DNA from 4 places in the Celeribacter indicus genome. Region 4 is predicted to be linked to each of the others. Evidence: riboswitches for the same ligand, from Rfam matches in the RefSeq annotation. Region 4 holds a riboswitch; each other region holds the start of a gene.

The links. A riboswitch is a leader RNA that binds a small molecule or an ion and turns the genes downstream of it on or off. The one in region 4 is predicted to bind cobalamin.
Region 1: another riboswitch for cobalamin. It lies ahead of P73_RS15540 (TonB-dependent receptor plug domain-containing protein); the one in region 4 lies ahead of nrdH (glutaredoxin-like protein NrdH).
Region 2: another riboswitch for cobalamin. It lies ahead of P73_RS02535 (DUF1636 family protein); the one in region 4 lies ahead of nrdH (glutaredoxin-like protein NrdH).
Region 3: another riboswitch for cobalamin. It lies ahead of P73_RS05265 (ABC transporter substrate-binding protein); the one in region 4 lies ahead of nrdH (glutaredoxin-like protein NrdH).

The regions. Positions count from the first base shown of each region.
Region 1 is NZ_CP004393.1:3,135,501-3,140,452, forward strand. Features, by position in the region: gene P73_RS15530 (GumC family protein) at 1-23, shown strand, start outside; gene P73_RS24510 (PQQ-dependent sugar dehydrogenase) at 121-1,809, opposite strand; cobalamin riboswitch at 2,095-2,304, shown strand; gene P73_RS15540 (TonB-dependent receptor plug domain-containing protein) at 2,442-4,268, shown strand; gene P73_RS15545 (ABC transporter substrate-binding protein) at 4,273-4,952, shown strand, end outside.
Region 2 is NZ_CP004393.1:503,127-508,078, reverse strand. Features, by position in the region: gene P73_RS02545 (ABC transporter permease) at 1-667, opposite strand, end outside; gene P73_RS25450 (hypothetical protein) at 904-1,116, shown strand; gene P73_RS02540 (LysR family transcriptional regulator) at 1,113-2,090, shown strand; cobalamin riboswitch at 2,252-2,461, shown strand; gene P73_RS02535 (DUF1636 family protein) at 2,555-2,923, shown strand; gene cobW (cobalamin biosynthesis protein CobW) at 2,941-3,975, shown strand; gene cobN (cobaltochelatase subunit CobN) at 3,982-4,952, shown strand, end outside.
Region 3 is NZ_CP004393.1:1,026,777-1,031,728, forward strand. Features, by position in the region: gene P73_RS05255 (ABC transporter ATP-binding protein) at 1-556, opposite strand, end outside; gene P73_RS05260 (FecCD family ABC transporter permease) at 553-1,593, opposite strand; gene P73_RS05265 (ABC transporter substrate-binding protein) at 1,590-2,600, opposite strand; cobalamin riboswitch at 2,772-2,967, opposite strand; one part of gene P73_RS24805 (IS630 family transposase) at 3,158-3,772, opposite strand; one part of gene P73_RS24805 (IS630 family transposase) at 3,775-4,116, opposite strand; gene P73_RS05280 (ABC transporter permease) at 4,273-4,952, opposite strand, start outside.
Region 4 is NZ_CP004393.1:1,148,696-1,153,647, forward strand. Features, by position in the region: gene P73_RS05865 (Lrp/AsnC family transcriptional regulator) at 1-139, shown strand, start outside; gene P73_RS05870 (aspartate aminotransferase family protein) at 284-1,657, shown strand; cobalamin riboswitch at 2,029-2,217, shown strand; gene nrdH (glutaredoxin-like protein NrdH) at 2,310-2,531, shown strand; gene nrdI (class Ib ribonucleoside-diphosphate reductase assembly flavoprotein NrdI) at 2,536-2,991, shown strand; gene nrdE (class 1b ribonucleoside-diphosphate reductase subunit alpha) at 2,973-4,952, shown strand, end outside.

The DNA.
Region 1 (4,952 bases), 2.0 Mb from region 4:
TCACGAACGACGCGACGGCCTGACGCCTCCCGCCCTCCGGCACCGGATCCGCGCAAAAACCGCGCCCTGCGAGGGGCGCGGTTTCTCATGCCGGCCGCAGGGGCGGACGGACGCGCGCGCTCACATCTTGCAGAGCACCCCGGAGATCAGGTCCGCCGCCGCCGCATCCTCCATCCCGCTCCACGCCATGTTGGTGTTCGGCGCGAGCGCCACCGGGTCGGACATGAAGGCCGCGAGCGTCTGCTGCGTCCAGACCCCGGCCACGCCGTCGAGCGCGCCGGAATAGCCGTCGAAGGGCGTCGCCCCCGGTCCGCGCCCGCAGACCGCGTGCAGCGTCGGCCCCGCGCCCTCGTCCACGCCCTCGAGGAGGCTGTGGCATTGCAGGCAGGCATTCATCGTGCTCTCGGCGGAGGCGAAGATCTCCGGCGAGGGCGCGTCCTCGCGCAGGAGCGCCTCGAACCGGGCCATCGGGTCCGGGCCGGTATCGGCCGCGAGCGTGATGATCCGCCGGTCGTCGGTATAGACCACGATGGTGCGCCCCTCGTCGAGCGTCGCGAGGTCGCGGATCCTCTGGCCGAACTGGATCGCCTCGTCATAGACCCCGCGCCCGTCGCGCAGGTGCACGCGGTGCAGCGCGCCGCTGAGACCGCCGACGATGAAATCGCCGTCCCAGGCGTAGTGAAAGCCGTTGACCGCGATCACCGAGGAGGGCGCGATCGACGGCACCCAGGACATCGCCGGCTCGTCATAGCCGTCGTGATTGGCGTGCCTGTCGCCGTTTCCGGCCGGCTTGCGGTTGTATTTCACCCCGTAACTCACCGCGGGAAAACCGAAATTCGCCCCCTCGAAGACATGGTTCAGCTCGTCGCCGCCCTCCATCCCGTGATCCGTCACCCAGATCTCGCCCGCGACATCGACCGTGACGCCCTGCGGGTTGCGCAGGCCCTTCGCGACGATCTCCTTTTCGCCGGTGTCGAGGTCGACCAGCATCACCTTACCGTAATCGCCCTCGTCCGTCTGGGCGAGCGCCGTGGAGAAATCGAGCCCTTCGTGGCGGTCGTCGCGCTCATAGACACCGGAGGTCCAGACCACCCGCCCGTCGGGCAGGGGCGCCATGCGTCCGCCCGCCTCGAGGCCGTAGATCCCCTTGCCGGAGGTGAAGGGCTTGATACAGGGCTCGGTCTGCGCGACCACCTCCCAGTCCTCCGGCCCGGCCTGCCAGTCTTCCGGCCGGTCGCTGTCCACCACGAGCCGCGCGAGGGTCGAGCCGAAGCAGAGCCCCTCGGGCCGCCAGTCGGTGAAGGACATCAGGAGCGATCCGCCTCCGCCGTCGCGCGGAACGAAGAGCACGTCGTTGTACCGCATCCAGTTGAAATCCACCTCGATCTCGCCCAGGAGCCCCTCGCCGAGCTGCTGTTGCAGCTCCGCGCGTTTTGCGTCGGGCGGCGCGACGGAAAGCTCGGTGACGGTCTCCCCGTCGATATGGAAGGTCTTGCCGAGCCGGTCGGTCAGCAGGAGCGAGCGGTCGAGAAAGGGCGCGATGCCGCCCGCGAAATCGCGCGCGCTCGCCGGCAGGTACATCGTCCGCTTGCTCAGCACCGCCCGGTTCGTGACCAGCCGCTCCACCTCCGGCGGCGCATCCGCGTTGAACATTGAATTGTAGACCCCCTGGAGCTTGTAATATCGCGTCGCGAAAAAGCTCCAGCGGTCCTGCATCTGGTTGTTCAGCTCATAGCCACCCCAGACCCCGATCCCGACGAGCGCCGCAGCCCCCGCCAGCCCGCCCAGAACATAGGCACCCACACGCATTGGTTTCACGGATTTTCCTCTCGTCCCCGGATACTCGTTAACAGATCAAGACAGCGCCCTCGGGCGCGGAGAGACCCACCCTCTCCACGGGATATCTTGCATGGTCGCCCCGCCGCCTCCAAGCCAAGATCCGCCGCGACGCGCCTTATGCGCGGGCCCGCCGCGAAAACGCGCCGCCGCGCCGCATGTTTTCCAGACAACTGCGCAAATTGGAGGCGCCGGTCTCGCGGCCGGGCGGGCACCATGCCGCGCCCGACGCCCCTTTACAGGCGCGTGATCTCTGCGCTAGGAGGTGAGCGCTTCGGTCCGGGAGATACCACCGGATAAAAGGGAACGCGGTCCGCCCTGCGACAGGGCCCATTCCGCGACTGCCCCCGCAACTGTAGGCGGAGAGCGAAGCCGGACAAAGCCACTGTGGCGCCTCACGGCCCGCGGGAAGGCCCGGCCAAGCAGCGACCCGCAAGTCAGGAGACCTGCCGAAGTGTTCACCCAGTCCGGGCGCGGGGCGTGCCGGGGCTACGGTCTTCCGTCGTGGTGGCACATCGCCGTGCTCGGAATCCTGAAGGACCTTTTTCCGAGCACCGTCTGACACTTGCAGGCCGCATTTCATGCGGCGCACCGATGGGACAAGGATGAAGATCTTGACGACCCGCCACCTGCTTTCCACCGCGCTCTGCGCCACCCTCGCCCTGCCGGCCGTCGCACAGGACGTCCTGGAGCTCGACGAGATCATCGTCTCCGGCAGCCTGACGCCGGTCGAGGCCGGCAGGACCGGCGCCACCGTCGAAAAGCTCGACGCCGACGCGCTCACCGCCGCGGCCCGGCCGGTCTCCGAACGGCTCGGCAGCCTGCCCGGCGTGAGCTTTACCCGCAACGGCGGCACCGGCGCCTCCACAAACCTGTATATCCGCGGTCTCGGCGCGCAATATGTCGGCGTGCGCATCAACGGCATCGACGTCGCCGATCCCTCGAAAACGCAAAGCCAGTACGACTTCGGCGGGCTGCTGTCCTTCGGCATCTCCTCCGTCGAGGTGCTGAAGGGCTCGCAATCCGCCCTCTACGGCTCCGAGGCGATCGCCGGGCTGATCGACATCCGCACCGACGAGGCGGTGCGGCCGGGCTACACCTCGACCGCCGCCTTCGAGGCCGGAAGCTACGGCACCTATGCCGGCGGGATCTCCACCGTGATGGAAAGCGACAGCGGAAAGCTTTCCTTCACCCTGTCCCATCTCAGCACCGACGGATTTTCCTCGCGCGCGAGCGATGACGAGGACGACGGGTTCGAACAGACCTTCCTCACCTTCGGCCTCGAACAGGACGTGAGCGACGGGCTGACCCTCGGCCTCTCCGGCCTCTACCGCACCTCCGAGACCGACTACGATCTCTCCGACACCGATCCCGAGGGCGAGACCAGCCGCGACGAAACCGGCCTGCGTGCCTTCGCGCGTGTGACGGGCGGCGCGATGCATCATGAATTCAGCGCCAGCCTGTTCGAGACCGAGCGCAGCTATCCCGGCGGATATACCGAAGATTACTCGGGCCGCCGCCGCAACCTCGCCTATCTCGGCACGGCGGAGCTGTCGGACATCTCGTCGCTGAGCGTCGGGCTCGACTATACCGAGGAGGAGTTCGAGATCGACGGATGGGACGCGGACGACCGCAGCTGGTCGGTGAGTGGCGAATGGCTCTACGCTGCCGCCCCGACGGTCGATCTGTCGGTGGCGCTGCGCTACGACGACCATTCCGATTTCGGCTCCCATGTCTCCGGCCGGCTTGCCGCCGCCTGGCGCGCGGCGCCGGACTGGACGATCCGCGCCGTCGCCGGAACCGGCTTCCGCGCGCCCTCGCTCTTCGAACGCTACAGCGATTACGGCGATCCCGGCCTCGAGGAGGAGACGAGCAGGAGCTTCGAACTGGGCGCGGAGCGCCGCTTCGGATCCGACAGCTTCGCGAAGGCGACGGCATTCTACACGGAGATCGAGGACCGGATCGACTTCGACACCGCCTCGACCGCCTGCGTCGGCGGCCCCGGCTGCTACGCGCAGGTCGACGGCACCACGGTGTCCAGGGGCATCGAGCTGTCGGGCCGCTACGGGGTCGGCCCCGCGCTCGCGCTCCGGGGGAACTATACCTATACCGACGCGAAAACCGAGGGGCAGCGCGCCGAGCGCGTGCCGCGTCACGATCTCGTCCTCGGGCTCGACACGCTGCTGTCGGACCGTCTCACCGGGACGGTCGAGGTGCAGCACGTCGCGGATGTCATCCCCTCCTCCTACGCGCCGGCCGATCACAAGGTGGGCGATTACACGCTGGTCAACGCCGGGTTCACCTATGCGCTGACGGCGGCCACCGATCTCACCCTGCGCCTCGAGAACCTCGGGGACGAGGACTACGAGACCGCGGACGGTTACAACACACCGGGCCGCTCGGCCTATGTCGGTGTCCGTGCCTCCTTCTGAGCGCATGATCCGGGCGGCGGCGCTGGTCGCCGCCCTCTGCCTGCCGCTCTGCGCGGCGGGGGCCGCGCCGCTGCGCGTCGTCTCGACGAACCTGTGCACCGATCAGCTCGCCATGCTGCTCGCCGCGCCGGGACAGCTCGTCTCCGTCTCCGGGCTCGCCGCCGACCCGCACAGTTCCGCCATGGCGGAGGCCGCGCGCGCCTATCCGCGCAACGACGCCCGCGCCGAGGAGATCTACCTGCTCGCGCCCGATCTCGTCGTCTCCGGCAGCTATACCGCGCGCGAAACCATGCAGATCCTCGAGGATCTCGGCATTCCGGTGATGCGCTTCTCCCCCGCGACCTCGCTTGCCGACGTGCCCGCCCGCATCGCGCAGATGGGCGCCGCCCTGCATCGCGAGGCGGAGGCGCAGGCCGTGATCGACGAGTTCAACGCGCGGCTTGCGGCGCTGAGGGCGGAGGCCGAGGCGGAGATCGCCGCCTCCGGCGCCCCCCGTCCGCGTGCCGCGCTCTATTATCCCAACGGCTACACCACCGGCAGCTCCACGCTCGCGGGCGATATCCTCGAGGCCGCCGGCTTCGGCAATGTCGCCGCCGAGATCGGCGTCGCGGGCGGCGGCTTCGTCCCGCTCGAGGCCATGGTGATCGCCGATCCCGACGCGCTGATCACCAGCGGACCGCACCC
Region 2 (4,952 bases), 650 kb from region 4:
AGGCGGAGATGCCGTACATCAGGACGCGGATCGGCCGGATCGGAATGCCGCTGTTGCGCGAGGCGAGGGGGTTGTCGCCGATGGCGTAGATGAAGGCTCCGTAGCGCGTCAGGCGCAGGCCCACGAAGGCGACACAGGCGATGACGAGGAACAGCACGACGGGCATCGGGATCGCCGCAAGCGTGCCGGTGCCGAGTGCGGACAGCCAGCCCAGGTCGCCGCCGATGAAGATGTTGTCGCTGGGCACGAGCGCGAACCGCCCCAACCCGGCGATGACGGTGGCCATCGCGAGCGTGGCGAAGATGTCCGGGATCTCGACATAGGCGACGAGGATCCCGTTCACGATGCCGATCCCGAGTGCGAGCAGCATGCCCAGCAGAAGTGCCAGCTCGATCGGCATCCCGCGGGACACGAGCACGAAGGCCCAGCCGGTCGAGAACACCATCACCGCGACCATCGTCAGGTCGATGCCGCGGCCGATCACCACCACAGCCATCCCGACCGCCAGGACTCCGAGGATCGACACGTTCTGCAACAGCGACAGAAGGTTCGAGATCTGAAAGAAATTGTCGAGAAACAGTGAGAAGGCGACAAACAGCACGCCGGAAATGGCGAGCACCATCTGCTCCTGTGTCAATGAGACTCTCGTCTTGTGCGATGCGTTCATGGCGGCCTCCTCCCATGGCCCCGCGCCTGCTCTCCCCTGCATCTTCCGTGCGGAGTTCGAGAGCCTGCGCCCCAGAAACAATGGCTGTATCGCGGCGGCGGGACGGGTCGTCTCCTCCGGTGCCGCCGATGTGCCACCCCCTCATGGACGATGGCGCGATGTCCTCCCGTTTGCGCAGGAACGCTCGGGCGTCCTGCATGCCTTGTTTCCGTTATTTTTCGAAATCGGAGGCGGGTTTGTCCAATATCAACCTGCAAAAAATTCATAACTTAAAACTTATGAATGGAGATTGCCGCCCGGCTCCGGCCTCGCGAGGAAAGGCTTTGGAAATCGCGCTTTTCGGCTATGCTGTATCGCGCAACCCTGCGGCGGGAGGGCGGTCTGCGGGCACGATCCCGCCCGCCCCCGCCGCCGGCAGCCGCCCGAAACCGAAGTCCGAGCCGATATGACGAAATCCCCGCCCCAGGCGCCGCTCACCGCCCTGACCAGCGAATTCCTGCATTCGCGCAATCTGACGCTGCACAAGCTCAACGTGTTCTGCATGATCGCAAGGTATTCGAGCGTGACCCGAACCGCCGAGCGGCTCAACATCGCGCAGCCCGCCGTCACCTCGCATCTGCGCAGCCTCGAGGACAGCCTCGGAACGCAGTTGGTCCGCAAGACGGGGCGCAATATCGAACTGACGCAGGCGGGTGAACGGGTCTATTCCTGGGCGACGGAGGTCATGCAACGCAGCTCCGAAATGCTTCTCGATCTCGCCGACATCAAGAAGGGCGTGCTGGGCCAGACCAAGATCGCGGCGGCCATGGTTGTCGGAACTTATAAACTTCCCGATATCATTATCCGGTTTCACAAGGAATATCCGGCTGCCAAGGTCTGCATGTCGATGTCCAGCCCCCACCTCGCGACGCAGGCGGTGCTGTCCGGAGATTGCGATTTCGGCGTGACGCTGATCGACCCGACGCAGGACACGTCGCGGCTCGAGACCGAGCTGCTCTGGAAGGAGCCGCTATTCCTCGTCGCGGCTCTCGACAGTACGCTGGTGGGCGACGTCGCCACCCTGTCCGAACTCGCCTCCCTGCCGTTCGTGACGCCGATGAAGGGACAGATCGCGCGCGAGCTGATCGACGAGGCGCTGCGCACGGCAGGGGTGGTGAGGACCAACAGCGTGCTGGAATTCGGACATCCGGAGCCGATCCTGGCTGCCATTCGCGCCGATATCGGGCCGGGTTTCGTCTTCCAGAGCGCGCTGCCCGCCGATCTCGAAAGGGAAGGCCTCCGCATCGTGCGCACGCCTGGGATCGAGCTCACCATGCCCCTGTTCCTGATCTACGACAGGAAGACCGTCTTTTCCGCGCCGCAGACGGATCTGATCGACAGGATCCGTCGCACATTCGCCGCCCTGCAAGATGCTCCGGCATAGCCGGACGGATCCGGCGCTTAGCCTTGTTCTCCCGGAGCGTCCTGCGCCACCGCAGCAGTCCCTCTCACTCAGCCTCCTCTCCCGATGGCGAAGAGCGGTGCTGGCCGGCGCAGATGGACGCATCCCTGCCATCCCGTCCTTGACAACCACACCGGCTTTGCCTCAGGTGAGGGCCAGCTGGTTCCTGTCTGTGACAGGCGAAGAGGGAATGCGACAGACCGCAAAGGTCAAAGCGCAGCCGCCCCCGCGACCGTGACCGGAGAGGTCCGCCCGAAGCCACTGGCCAATGTGCCGGGAAGGCGGGTGGACCGCAGGAGCGCAATGCTCCGGGATCCGCAAGCCGGGAGACCTGCCAGCACAGATTTGTTTCGGGCGAACGGGGTGTGTCGCGGCCGGCTAGAGATGGCTTGTCCACCGCCTCTCCTGCCTTCCGCTCCCGCATCGTCCCTTTGGAGGACTGCGAGATGGGCGGGGTGACCCTGATGATCTGCCAAACCTGCCGGCGCGTCGCGGGCGGTCCGCCCGAGACGGAGGAGCCGCGTCCCGGAGCGCGCCTGCTGGGGCGGCTCGAGGCGGCGTGCCTGCCCGACACTGTCACGATCCGCCCCGTCGCCTGCCTGTCGGCCTGCACGCGCGGCTGCACCATCGCGCTTTCCGGCGGGCCGAAGCGCTGGAGCTACATCTATGGCGACCTCGATCCCGACCGCCATGTCGAGGCGATCCTCGAGGGCGCGGCGCGCTATGCCGCGAGCGAGGACGGGCGCGTTCCCTGGCGCGAGCGCCCGGAGATCTTCCGCAAGCAATCCATCGCCCGGCTTCCGCCGCAGGACTGACCCCAAAGGAGTTGCAGATGTCCGATCTGAATAAAATCCCCGTCACAGTCATCACCGGCTTTCTCGGCTCTGGCAAGACCACGCTGGTGCGTCATCTCATGGCCAATCCCGAAGGCCGGCGCCTCGCGGTGCTGGTCAACGAATTCGGCACCGCCGGGGTGGACGGCGATATCCTGAAATCCTGCGCCGACGAGAATTGCCCGGCCGAGAGCATCGTCGAGCTGGCCAATGGCTGCATCTGCTGCACGGTCGCGGACGAATTCATCCCCACGATCGAGGCCCTGCTGGCCCTGCCGCAGCGCCCCGATCACATTCTCATCGAGACCTCGGGGCTCGCGCTGCCCAAACCGCTGCTGAAGGCGTTCGACTGGCCGCCGATCCGCTCGCGCGTGACCGTGGACGGTGTAATCGCGCTCGCCGATGCCGAGGCGGTGGCGGCGGGGCTCTTCGCACCGGACCCGGCCGCGGTTCAGGCCCAGCGCGAGGCGGACGAGAGTGTGGATCACGAAACACCGCTGTCGGAAGTCTTCGAGGACCAGATCTCCTGCGCCGATATCGTGCTGCTGACCAAGGCAGACCTGGCGGGCGAGGACGGCGTGACGAAGGCCCGTGCGGTGGTCGAGGCGGAGGCCCCCCGCCCGGTCCCGATCCTGACGGTGACCGAGGGTGCGGTGGATCCGCGCGTGGTTCTGGGGCTCGGCGCGGCCGCCGAGGACGACATCGACGCCCGGCCCAGCCACCACGATGGCGCGGAGGATCACGAGCATGACGACTTCGACACGGTGGTGGTGGGCATGGGCGAAATCGCGGATCCGCAGGTCTTGCAGGACGCGATCGGCCGGCTCGCGCGCGAGCAGAACGTTCTGAGGGTGAAAGGGTATGTCGCGGTCGCGGGCAAACCGATGCGGATGCTCGTTCAGGCTGTGGGGGCGCGGGTGCGGGCGCAATACGACCGGCCCTGGGGCGGAGAGCCGCGGCGTTCGGAACTGGTCGTGATCGCCGAGCACGACAATGTGGACGAGGCGGCGATCCGCGCGGTGCTGGGAGCCTGAGCGACGATGCACATCGTTTTCCGCGAAAGCCACGGTCTCGAGGAGACGGACCTGCCGCAGGATCTGGGGCAGAGCCCCGCCGATCTGATTGCGCTGTCCTTCTCCGACAGCGATCTGGGGGCTTTCGCGGCTGGCTGGCACCGGGCACGCGACACGGGCGCTCCGCTGCCGTCGCTGCGCCTCGCCAACCTGGCGGCCTTGCGTCACCCGCTTTCGGTCGATGTCCATGCCGAGCAGACCCTCGAGGGGGCAAAGGGAATCCTCGTGCGGCTGATCGGCGGCGAGAGCTACTGGCCCTACGGGCTCGCGACGCTCCAGGATCTCGCGCGGAGGCGCGGGATGGCGCTTGCGGTGCTGCCGGCGGACGGCCGACCGGATCCGCGGCTCGACGCGCTCTCTACCCTCCCCGTCTCGACCCTGCGCCGCTTGCAGCACCTGTGCGATGCGGGCGGGGCGGTCGCAGCGCAGGCGGCGCTGGCACAGCTCGCGCTCGCCGCGGGGCTCTATGCGCAGCCCGTCGCGGGGCTGAAATCGGTGCCGGAAGCCGGGTTCTACCGCCCCGGCGCCGGGGTCGTACCCCCGCCCGAGCCCCCCGACCGGCCGCTCGCGCTCGTCACCTTCTACCGCTCCTACCTGAGCGCAGCCGATACCGCGCCCGTCGAGGCGCTGATTGCCGCGCTCGAGGCGCGGGGGTTCGACGCCTTCGGCCTCTTCGCCCCGTCGCTCAAGATCGCGTCGATCGCGGATTGGCTGCGCCGGGAGATCGCGCGCCTTGCCCCGGCGGCAATCGTCAACGCCACCGCCTTTTCCGCGAAGGGACCGGATGGCGCGCCCTCGCCGCTCGACGCCGCGGGTTGTCCGGTCTTTCAGGTCGCTCTCTCGACAGCGGAGCGCCGGCTCTGGGCGGAGAGCGAGCGGGGGCTCTCGCCCGCCGATCTCGCGATGCATGTCGTGCTGCCCGAGGTGGACGGCCGGAT
Region 3 (4,952 bases), 120 kb from region 4:
CCGGCAGGTCGCTGACCAGCCGCAACAGCGTAAGCTGGTGGTGGATGTCGAGATGGTTGGTCGGCTCGTCCAGCATCAGAAGGCGAGGACGCTGCGCCAGCGCGCGGGCGATGTGGACGCGCTGGCGCTCTCCGCCCGAGAGGGTCGACCAGGCGTCGCGCGCCATATGCGCCATGTCGACGGCGGCCAGCGCCTCCTCCACGATCCGCGTGTCGGCGGGGCCGAAGGGTGCCAGCGCCGAGAGCCAGGGCGTGCGCCCCAACTCCACCGCGTCGCGCACGCTGAGCGCCTCGGAGGTGTCGGCCATCTGTTCGACCAGTGCGATCCGCTGCGCCACCTCGCGCCTTGTCAGCGCGGAAAGCGGCCGGCCGTCGAGATGCACCGCCCCCGCCGGGCGCGGCGCAAGACCGGCCAGCAGGCGCAGCAGCGTGGACTTGCCCGATCCGTTCGGGCCGACAAGGCCGAAGGTCTCGCCGGGTTCGACGTCGATGCTGACGCCATCGACGATGCTGCGCCCTCCGGCGCGCCAGCCCAGATCGGTTGCCCGCAGCTTCACGGCCGCCTCCGGTTGCGCACGAGGATCAGCGCAAAGCCCGGCGCGCCGACCAGCGCGGTGACGACGCCGATGGGCACCACCTGTCCCGGAATGAGAATGCGCGAGGTGACGTCGGCCGCGATCAGGAACATCGCCCCCGCCAGCGCAGCGGCCGGAATGAGCCGCCCGTGTCGCGGACCGACGACGAAGCGCATGGCATGGGGGATCACCAGGCCGACGAAGCCGATGGAGCCCACGAGGCTGACCATCGTGGCGGTCATGAGCGTGGTCGCCCCGATCAGCACGACCTGCACCTGACGCACCGGAATACCCAGCGCGGCGGCCGAGGACGTGCCGAAGGAAAAGGCGTCCATTGCGCGGGCGAACCACAGACAGGCGAGGAACCCCAGCGCCACCGCCGGCGCGGCCAGCGTGACATCCGGCCAGCGCACGCCCGACAGGTTGCCCAGCAGCCAGAACATGATGCCGCGTGCCTGTTCCGCATTGGCGGATTTGGCGATGAAGAACGATGTCAGCGCGTTGAACAGTTGCGAACCTGCGATCCCCGCCAGCACCAGATGCGCCGAACCGCCCCCCGCCGCCCGCGCCAGCGCTGCGACCAGCAGGAAGGCCAGCGCAGCCCCGCCAAAGGCGCCGGCCGATATGCCGACAAGGCCGCCGCCGACGCCGAGGATCGTGACCGCCACCGCCCCGGTTCCGGCCCCGGCGGAAACGCCCAGAAGGTAGGGATCGGCCAGCGCGTTGCGCACCAGCGACTGCAACACCACGCCGGACAGCGCAAGCCCCGCGCCGCAGGCCGCGGCGACCAGCGTGCGCGGCAGGCGGTAGCTCCAGACGATGCCGGCGTCGATGGGATCGACCGCATGGCCCGCGCCCCACAGGTTGTTGGCAAAGACTGCCGCGATGGTGGCGACGGGCAGGGGGGTCTCGCCGATGATCACACCGGCGAGGATCGAAAGCGCAAGCGCGGCCGCCCCCGCCGCTGCCCAGAGCGCGACGGGCCGCAGCACTGCGGCGGGGGCGGCGGTATCCGTCATTGCAGGTCGAACTCCGCCAGCGCGTCGGAGAGTGTTTCCAGCGCGCCGATATTGCGGATCGACGGATCCATGCCATGCGCGTCCAGGATGACGATCCGGTCGTTCTTCACCGCCTCCATCTGGCTTGCGACGGGATCGGAGCGCAGGAATTCCAGCTTCCGCTCCACATCGTCGGCCTCGAACCGGCGGCGGTCCATGCGGGCGACGACGATCACGGTGGGATCGGCGCGGGCGATGGTCTCCCAGCTTACGGTGGGCCATTCCTCGTTACTGTCGACCACGTTCCTGAGCCCGAGCGCCTGCATCATGTAGGCCGGCGCGCCGCCCTGGCCGGCGACATAGGGGTCGATGTCCATCTCTGCCGAGGAAAACCAGAACACCGCCGATGCCTCCTTCAGGCCGAGGCCCTGCGCCTTCTCGATCGCCGCCGCCTCGCGCGCCTTCAGATCGGCGACCAGCGCCTCGCCGCGCCCGGCCACGTCGAAGATCTGCGCCAGGTCGCTGATGCCCTGATAGAGGCTGTCCATGGAATACAGCTCCAGCCGGGTGCCGTCCGAGCCCGCGGTGTTGTCCTTGCCGACGCAATCGGCAGGCAGCGTATAGGTCGGGATGCCGAGGTCGGCGAACTGCTCGCGCGTGGCGACGATCCCCTGCGCGCCCACATGCCATTCGTATTGCACCGCGACCAGACCGGGACGCTTGGCCACGACGCTTTCGAAGCTCGGATCGTTGTCGGCGAGCCGTGCGACCCCGGCGTTCAACTCGGCGAATTCGGGCAGCACCTCGGTAAACCAGACGGAGGTTCCGACCACCTTGTCGCCAAGGCCCAGCGAATAGAGGATCTCGGTCGCGGCTTGCCCGACCGTCACCACGCTTTCCGGTGCCGCGTCGAACGTCACCTCGACACCGCAATTGGCGAGCGTCAGCGGGTATTGAGTTTCGGCCTGCGCTGGCAGCGCAAGCCATGCGGCGCCCAGGGCCGCCGCGGTCAGGGGTCTGATGAACATGAATCGTCTCCGGTATGTGATGCGACCGGAGACAGGGAGGGAATGCCGACCCGCAGGCCGACGGCCATCGCCGGAATGGCGGCGGGTGGGTCCGTTCTGGCTGTGACGGCCGCGACGGGACGTCTTTGGGAAGACTTCATTCGACACCTCCCCGGACACCCCGTCCGGGCCGCGTTGCTGACAGTGTCGGCAGGTCTCCTGACTGGCGGGTCATTGCTGACAGCAGCCTTCCCATGGCCCATGGCCACAGTGGCATTATCGCTGCGCGCTCGCCGCCTACAGTTGCGGGGGCAGTTCCGGTTCGCCGGCGGGCCGGCGGCGGATTCCCTTTTGATTCCTTGCGGAAACCGACAACGGACAAGTAACCAACCGCCTTTTCCAAAGCAAGCGCGCAAAAAGTTATGGAGGGCAGAGTTAGACAATGGTGTTCAGAATGCCTGCCTTCGCATTCAGAGACGATAGGGGCGCAGGTCGCGGAACCAGCCGGTGTTCACCTACTCCAGCGCTGCCGCCTCATTGCGGAGGATCGGGGCAAAAGCCGATAAAGCGTTTCGGCTTTAACCCGAGACATATCCAGCAGCCTTGAAGTAGTTCCAGCACTCTGTTGGGTCGTAGAGCTCGCAGATTGCGCCGATGGCGTCGAAGACTTCGGTGAAGGTTCTGGCGCCGATCTTTCGAAGGTGAGCTTTCAGTTTGGAGAATGCTTGCTCGATGGGATTGAGATCCGGCGAGTAAGGCGGGAGGTACAGAAACCAGCAGCCGTGGTCGTGCAAGGCCTGAGCCGCCTCCTTGTTCCGATGGGTCGCCAGATTGTCCAGGATGACAACGGTGCCGGGGGCGATCTCCGGGACAAGCACTTCTCGGATGTAGACGGCAAAGGCGGGGCCATCCATGGCACCCTTGATGACCCATGGTGCGATCAAAGCATCCGAGGCCAGCCCGGCGATCAGCGTTTGGGTTCCCCAACTGCCAAACGGTGCATCCATGGTCAGGCGATGACCCCGCTTGGCCCGGCCACGCAGACGGGTCAGGTTGGTCTTCACTGCCGTTTCATCAATAAAGACAACGCGTTCGGGAAAGGCCGCAATGGCAGGCAGCCGATGCTTGAACCACTCAGTCCGCTGCTGTCTTACCTTGGCGCGACCGCGCTCGGTGGCGACCAGCGACTTTTTTTGTATGTGAAACCGAGCCGGGACAGCAGGTTGGCGATGGAAGAATGATGCACCCGCACGCCTGCCGCGGCCGCCAGCGCGTCGCGCAACTCAAAGAGCGTGATGTCGGGGTCTTGCGCGACCAGTTCCTTCAGGAAAGCCTGATGCGCTGCCAGCTTTCCCCGACCACGTGGCGGGCCTTGCGGTGCGGGCTCCGCATGGCCCTTGGTCCGAACCTGACGCGCCCACCGCGCGCCTGTCGCCGCAGACACTTTCAGGCGCAACGCCGCCGCCCGCCCGCTTAACCCTTCCTCAATATACTCCTGAAACCGCGCCCGAAGCGCATTCGGCAAAGGTGCTGACATGATCCATCCTCCCAAACAGGATGAATCACATCAGCCACCTCAAGGAAACCCCCGCCGATTCAAATTCAAGCCGAAACGCTTTAGGCCCTGACGGCAAGGGCCTCGACCAAGTCGTCCACACGATTGCCACTTCCGCTTTCCGGATCGCTCATCGCCTTACTCCGCCGTTGCCATACCAAGCCGCTGAAGAACTCGTCGCTCAACGAGGACCACCGCCAGGTAAAAGAGCACAGACAGCAGAACCGAGACGGCTGCCACGGCCCAGATCATGCCGTAGTCGAGAAATCCGCGGGACTGGTTCAGAAGATTGCCCAGGCCTTTCCCGGTGGCCAGCCATTCTGCAATCATCACGCCCAACAGCGCGCGTGGCACGGTCAGGCGCGTCGCAGCGAACAGATATGGCAGCGAGGTGGGGAGCGTCACCATGCGCATCTCTTTCCAGCGTCCCGCCCCGTAGGCGCGGGGCAGATCCTGTGCGCTGCGTGGTACCAGCGCCAGTCCCTGGGCCAGCGTCACGAAAGCAGGAAAGAACGTCACCGAGATCGTCGCCCAAAGTGTCAGCGACGTGCCGCGCCCGAGGATCAGCACCAGAAGCGGCGTCAGAGCCACCAGCGGCATGGTCTGCGTGACCAGTGCCACCGGCATGAAGGCCTCGATGGCGCGGGGAAACAGCCGTGACGAGATCGCCAACAGGAAGGCAAACCCGAGCCCGGCGGCCATGCCCGCAAACGTGATCGGCAAGGTTTCGGCCAGTGCGGCCAGCAAGCGGGTCTGTGCGCTTTCGGCCGTTGGGGCCAGAAACAGGTAGTCGACCACGCCCCAGGGTGTTTTCGAGA
Region 4 (4,952 bases):
CGAGGCCTATCAGCACCTGATCGACACGCTCCTGGACGCCCGGATCGGCATCGCGCGCTATTTCACCTATGTCGTCACGAAACAGGTCAAGGGCGGCGGGACGCCGCCGCTCGAGCTGTTTCTGGACCGAATGGACTAGTCCTGACCGTCCACGCAGGCCGGACGGACTGTTCCCGCGGTCCTTTTGGTCTCCCTTTCCGCGCGGCGGCGTCAGACTGGCAGGCGACGGCCGGACCGCGCCGCCGCGCGGCGCCGTGGTCCGGCGCAAGGAAAGGGGAAAGGCATGCTGACCAACGACCAGCTCGACACATGGGATCGCGAGAATTTCTTCCATCCCTCCACCCATCTCGCCCGGCATGCCCGCGGCGAGGCGCCGGGCCGGATCGTCAGGACGGCGCGGGGCGCCACGATCGTGGATCGCGACGGGCGCGAATTCCTCGACGGGTTCGCGGGGCTCTACTGTGTGAACGTGGGCTACGGCCGGCAGGAGATCGCGGAGGCCATCGCGGAACAGGCGCGCGAGCTGGCCTATTACCACGCCTATGTCGGCCATGGCACGGAAGCGTCGATCACGCTCGCGAAAATGGTCCTGGACCGCGCCCCCGAGCATATGTCGAAGGTGTATTTCGGCCTGTCCGGCTCCGATGCGAACGAAACCAACATCAAGCTGATCTGGTATTACAACAACATCCTCGGCCGGCCGGAGAAGAAGAAGATCATCTCCCGCCGCCGCGGCTATCACGGCTCCGGCCTGATGACCGGATCGCTGACCGGGCTCGAGCTGTTCCACCGGAAGTTCGACCTGCCCCTGGACCGCGTGCTGCACACGGAAGCGCCCTGTTATTTCCGCCGCGACGACCTCGCCATGTCCGAAGCGGCCTTCGTCGCCGATTGCGTCGCGAAGCTCGAGGAGTTGATCGCGCGGGAAGGGGCGGACACGATCGCGGCCTTCATCGGCGAGCCGGTCCTGGGCACGGGCGGCATCGTGCCGCCGCCGGCCGGTTACTGGGAGGCGATTCAGGAGGTGCTCGACCGGCACGACATCCTTCTGGTCGCCGACGAGGTCGTGACCGGTTTCGGCCGGCTCGGGACGATGTTCGGTTCCGGGCGGTACGGGCTGAAACCGGATCTCATCACCATCGCCAAGGGGCTGACCTCCGCCTATGCGCCGCTTTCCGGCACGATCGTGTCGGAGAGGATGTGGAAGGTGCTCGAACGGGGAACGGACGAGAACGGGCCCATCGGCCATGGCTGGACCTATTCCGCGCATCCGGTGGGGGCCGCGGCCGGCGTGGCCAACCTCCGGCTTCTGGACGAGTTGGCCCTCGTCGAGAATGCCGCAAGCACCGGCGCCTATCTGACGGCGGCGATGAAGGACGCGCTGGGCGATCATCCGAATGTCGGGGAGATCCGGGGCGAGGGCATGCTCTGTGCGCTGGATTTCGTGCGGGACCGGGACAGCCGCAGCTTCTTCGACGCGGGGGATCAGGTCGGGGCCTCGCTCGCCGCGGCGCTTCTGGCGGAGGGGGTCATCGGGCGGGCCCTGCCGCAGGGCGACATCATCGGCTTCGCGCCGCCCTTCTGCCTCACCCGCGGCGAAGCGGACCGGATCGTGGATGCGATGAAGGTGGCGGTGGACACCGTGCTGCCCGGCTGAGACCGGCGGAGAGGAGGCCAGGGGGACGGCCGGGCCATGCCGCCGGCTGCGTCCGGTTGCGGGACTGCCCAGCCGCGGGAGCGGCCGGGCCATCCGGGGCTCCGCCCGGATCGTGCATCCGGCGGCGCCCCGAAAGATCCCGGTGATCGTCACGGCGAGGGTGCGGGCGAGGGGTCGGAACGTCATCATCATGGATCTGCCTTTCAGCCGGAGGGAGGACCGGCGCCGCGAGTTGCGGAGGTTGCGGCACCGGTCTCTCCACCCTATCCGGCGCGGGTAAAGATCCCGTTACCACACCGTTCGCCCCGTCTTCCGGCGCGGGGCGAGGGCGCGTGGGAAAACCAGATATTGACAAGCCCTCGTCGAAACCATCAATATGATGTTGCTTCGGTTCCGTCGGCACGAGTCGCCGGCTAAGAGGGAAGCCGGTGAGAGTCCGGCGCTGCCCCCGCAACTGTAAGCGGTGAGCGAGGCCGATCACGCCACTGGACGCACGTCCGGGAAGGCCGGCCAAGCGGTGAACCGCGAGTCAGGAGACCTGCCGGGCATATGACAATGACCACGAACGGAGGGTTCGGGGGCGTGTGTTCGGCGGGGCGCCTGCGGTCCGTCGCTCGCGGCCTCGACGTCTGAGAGAAGCGAGAGGACCGACATGAGCATCACCGTCTATTCCAAACCCGCCTGTGTGCAATGCACCGCCACGACCCGCGCGCTCGATGCGAAGGGGCTGTCCTACGATGTCATCGACCTGACCCAGGACAGCGACGCGATGAGCCGCGTGACCGGGCTCGGCTATCGCCAGGCGCCGGTCGTCGTCGCGGGAGAGGACCACTGGTCGGGCTTCCGCCCGGACATGATCGCGCGGCTCCTGTGATCCCATGCCCCCGGATGCTGCCGTCCCGGTGCCGCCGCAGGGCCTGCCGGAGATCGTCTATTATTCCTCCGCATCGGGGAACACCTTGCGTTTCGTCGCGCGGCTCGGGCTGACGGTCCGGCGCGTGCCGATCTCCCCGAAGGAGGCGATGCCCGGCATCGCCCGCCCCTTCGTCCTGATCTGTCCGACCTATGCCGACGGGACCGGGCGCGGGGCGGTCCCGAAACAGGTGATCCGGCTGCTCAACGACCCCGACACCCGCGCCCTGATGCGGGGCGTGATCGGGGCCGGAAACCGGAATTTCGGCAGGCTTTATGCCATGGCGGGCGATGTGATCGCCCGCAAATGCGATGTTCCGCTGCTCTACAAGTTCGAGCTGGCGGGATTTGACAGCGATATCGCCCGCGTCCGCGCCGGGCTCGAAAAAATGGGATCCGCGCCATGCTCGACACCGACCTGAACGGCCTCGATTACCACGCGCTGAACGCGATGCTCAATCTCTACGACGGGGAGGGCCGGATCCGCTTCGAGGCGGATCGCATGGCCGCGCGTCAGTATTTCTTGCAGCATGTGAACCAGAACACGGTGTTCTTTCACTCGCTCGACGAGAAGCTCGGCTATCTCGTGGAGGAAGGCTATTACGAGGCGGAGGTCCTGGACCAGTATTCCAGGAATTTCATGCGCAGGATCTGGGAGGCGGCCTATGCGAAGAAGTTCCGCTTCCCGACCTTCCTCGGCGCGTTCAAGTATTACACCTCCTACACGCTGAAGACCCGCGACGGGCAGCGCTATCTCGAACGCTATGAGGACCGCGTGGTGATGGTGGCCCTTGCGCTTGCGCGCGGCGACGAGGCGCTCGCGATGGCCTTCATGGAGGAGATCCTGTCGGGCCGGTTCCAGCCGGCGACGCCGACCTTCCTGAACGCCGGGAAGAAGAGCCGCGGGGAGCTGATCTCGTGCTTCCTTCTGCGGCTCGAGGACAACATGGAGAGCATCGGGCGGGGCATCAACTCCGCGCTGCAACTCAGCAAGCGCGGCGGCGGGGTGGCGCTCCTGCTGACCAACATCCGCGAGCACGGCGCGCCGATCAAGGGGATCGAGAACCAGTCCTCCGGCGTGATCCCGGTGATGAAGCTCCTCGAGGACAGCTTTTCCTATGCCAACCAGCTTGGCGCGCGGCAGGGGGCGGGGGCGGTCTACCTCAACGCGCATCACCCCGACATCCTGCGCTTCCTCGACACGAAACGCGAGAACGCGGACGAGAAGATCCGTATCAAGACGCTGAGCCTTGGCGTGGTCATTCCCGATGTGACGTTCGAATTGGCCAAGAAAAACGCCGATATGTATCTCTTTTCGCCGCACGATGTCGAAAAGGTCTATGGCGTGCCCTTCTCGGAACTCTCCGTCACGGAAAAATACGAGGAGATGGTGGACGACAAGCGCATCCGCAAGAAGAAGATCAACGCCCGCGCCTTCTTCCAGACGCTCGCGGAGATCCAGTTCGAGAGCGGCTATCCCTATATCCTGTTCGAGGACACGGTGAACCGCGCGAACCCGATCGCGGGACGGATCAACATGTCGAACCTCTGTTCGGAGATCCTCCAGGTCAACGAGGCCTCGGACTTCAACGAGGACCTGTCCTATGCCCGCCTCGGGACGGATATTTCCTGCAACCTCGGCTCGCTCAACATCGCGAAGGCGATGGATGGCAAGCAGCTCGGGCAGACGGTCGAGACCGCCGTGCGGGCGCTCACCGCCGTGTCGGAGATGTCGGCGATCGACGCCGTGCCCTCGGTCCGCCGCGGCAATGACGAAAGCCATGCCATAGGCCTCGGCCAGATGAACCTGCACGGGTTCCTGGCGCGCGAGCACATCCATTACGGCAGTCCGGAGGGGATCGAGTTCACCTCCGTCTATTTCGCCGCCGTCGCCTATCACGCGCTCCGCGCCTCGAACGCGCTGGCGCGGGAGAAGGAAACGACCTTCCGGGGGTTCGGGGACAGCGCCTATGCCGACGGCAGCTTCTTCGACAAATATGTGGAACGCGACTGGCTTCCCGAGAGCGCCGCGGTGAAGGCGCTGTTCGAGGGCATCGACCTGCCGACGCGGGGGCACTGGGCCGCGCTCCGGGAGGCGGTGATGCAGGACGGGCTCTACAACCGCAACCTCCAGGCGGTGCCGCCGACCGGCTCGATCAGCTACATCAACAATTCGACCTCCTCGATCCATCCCATCGTCTCGAAGATCGAGATCCGCAAAGAGGGCAAGATCGGGCGGGTCTATTACCCGGCCGCCTTCATGAACAACGACAATCTCGACTATTATCGCGACGCCTACGAGATCGGGCCCGAGGCGCTGATCGACACCTATGCGGCGGCGACGGAACATGTCGATCAGGGCCTGTCGCTCACGCTGTTCTTC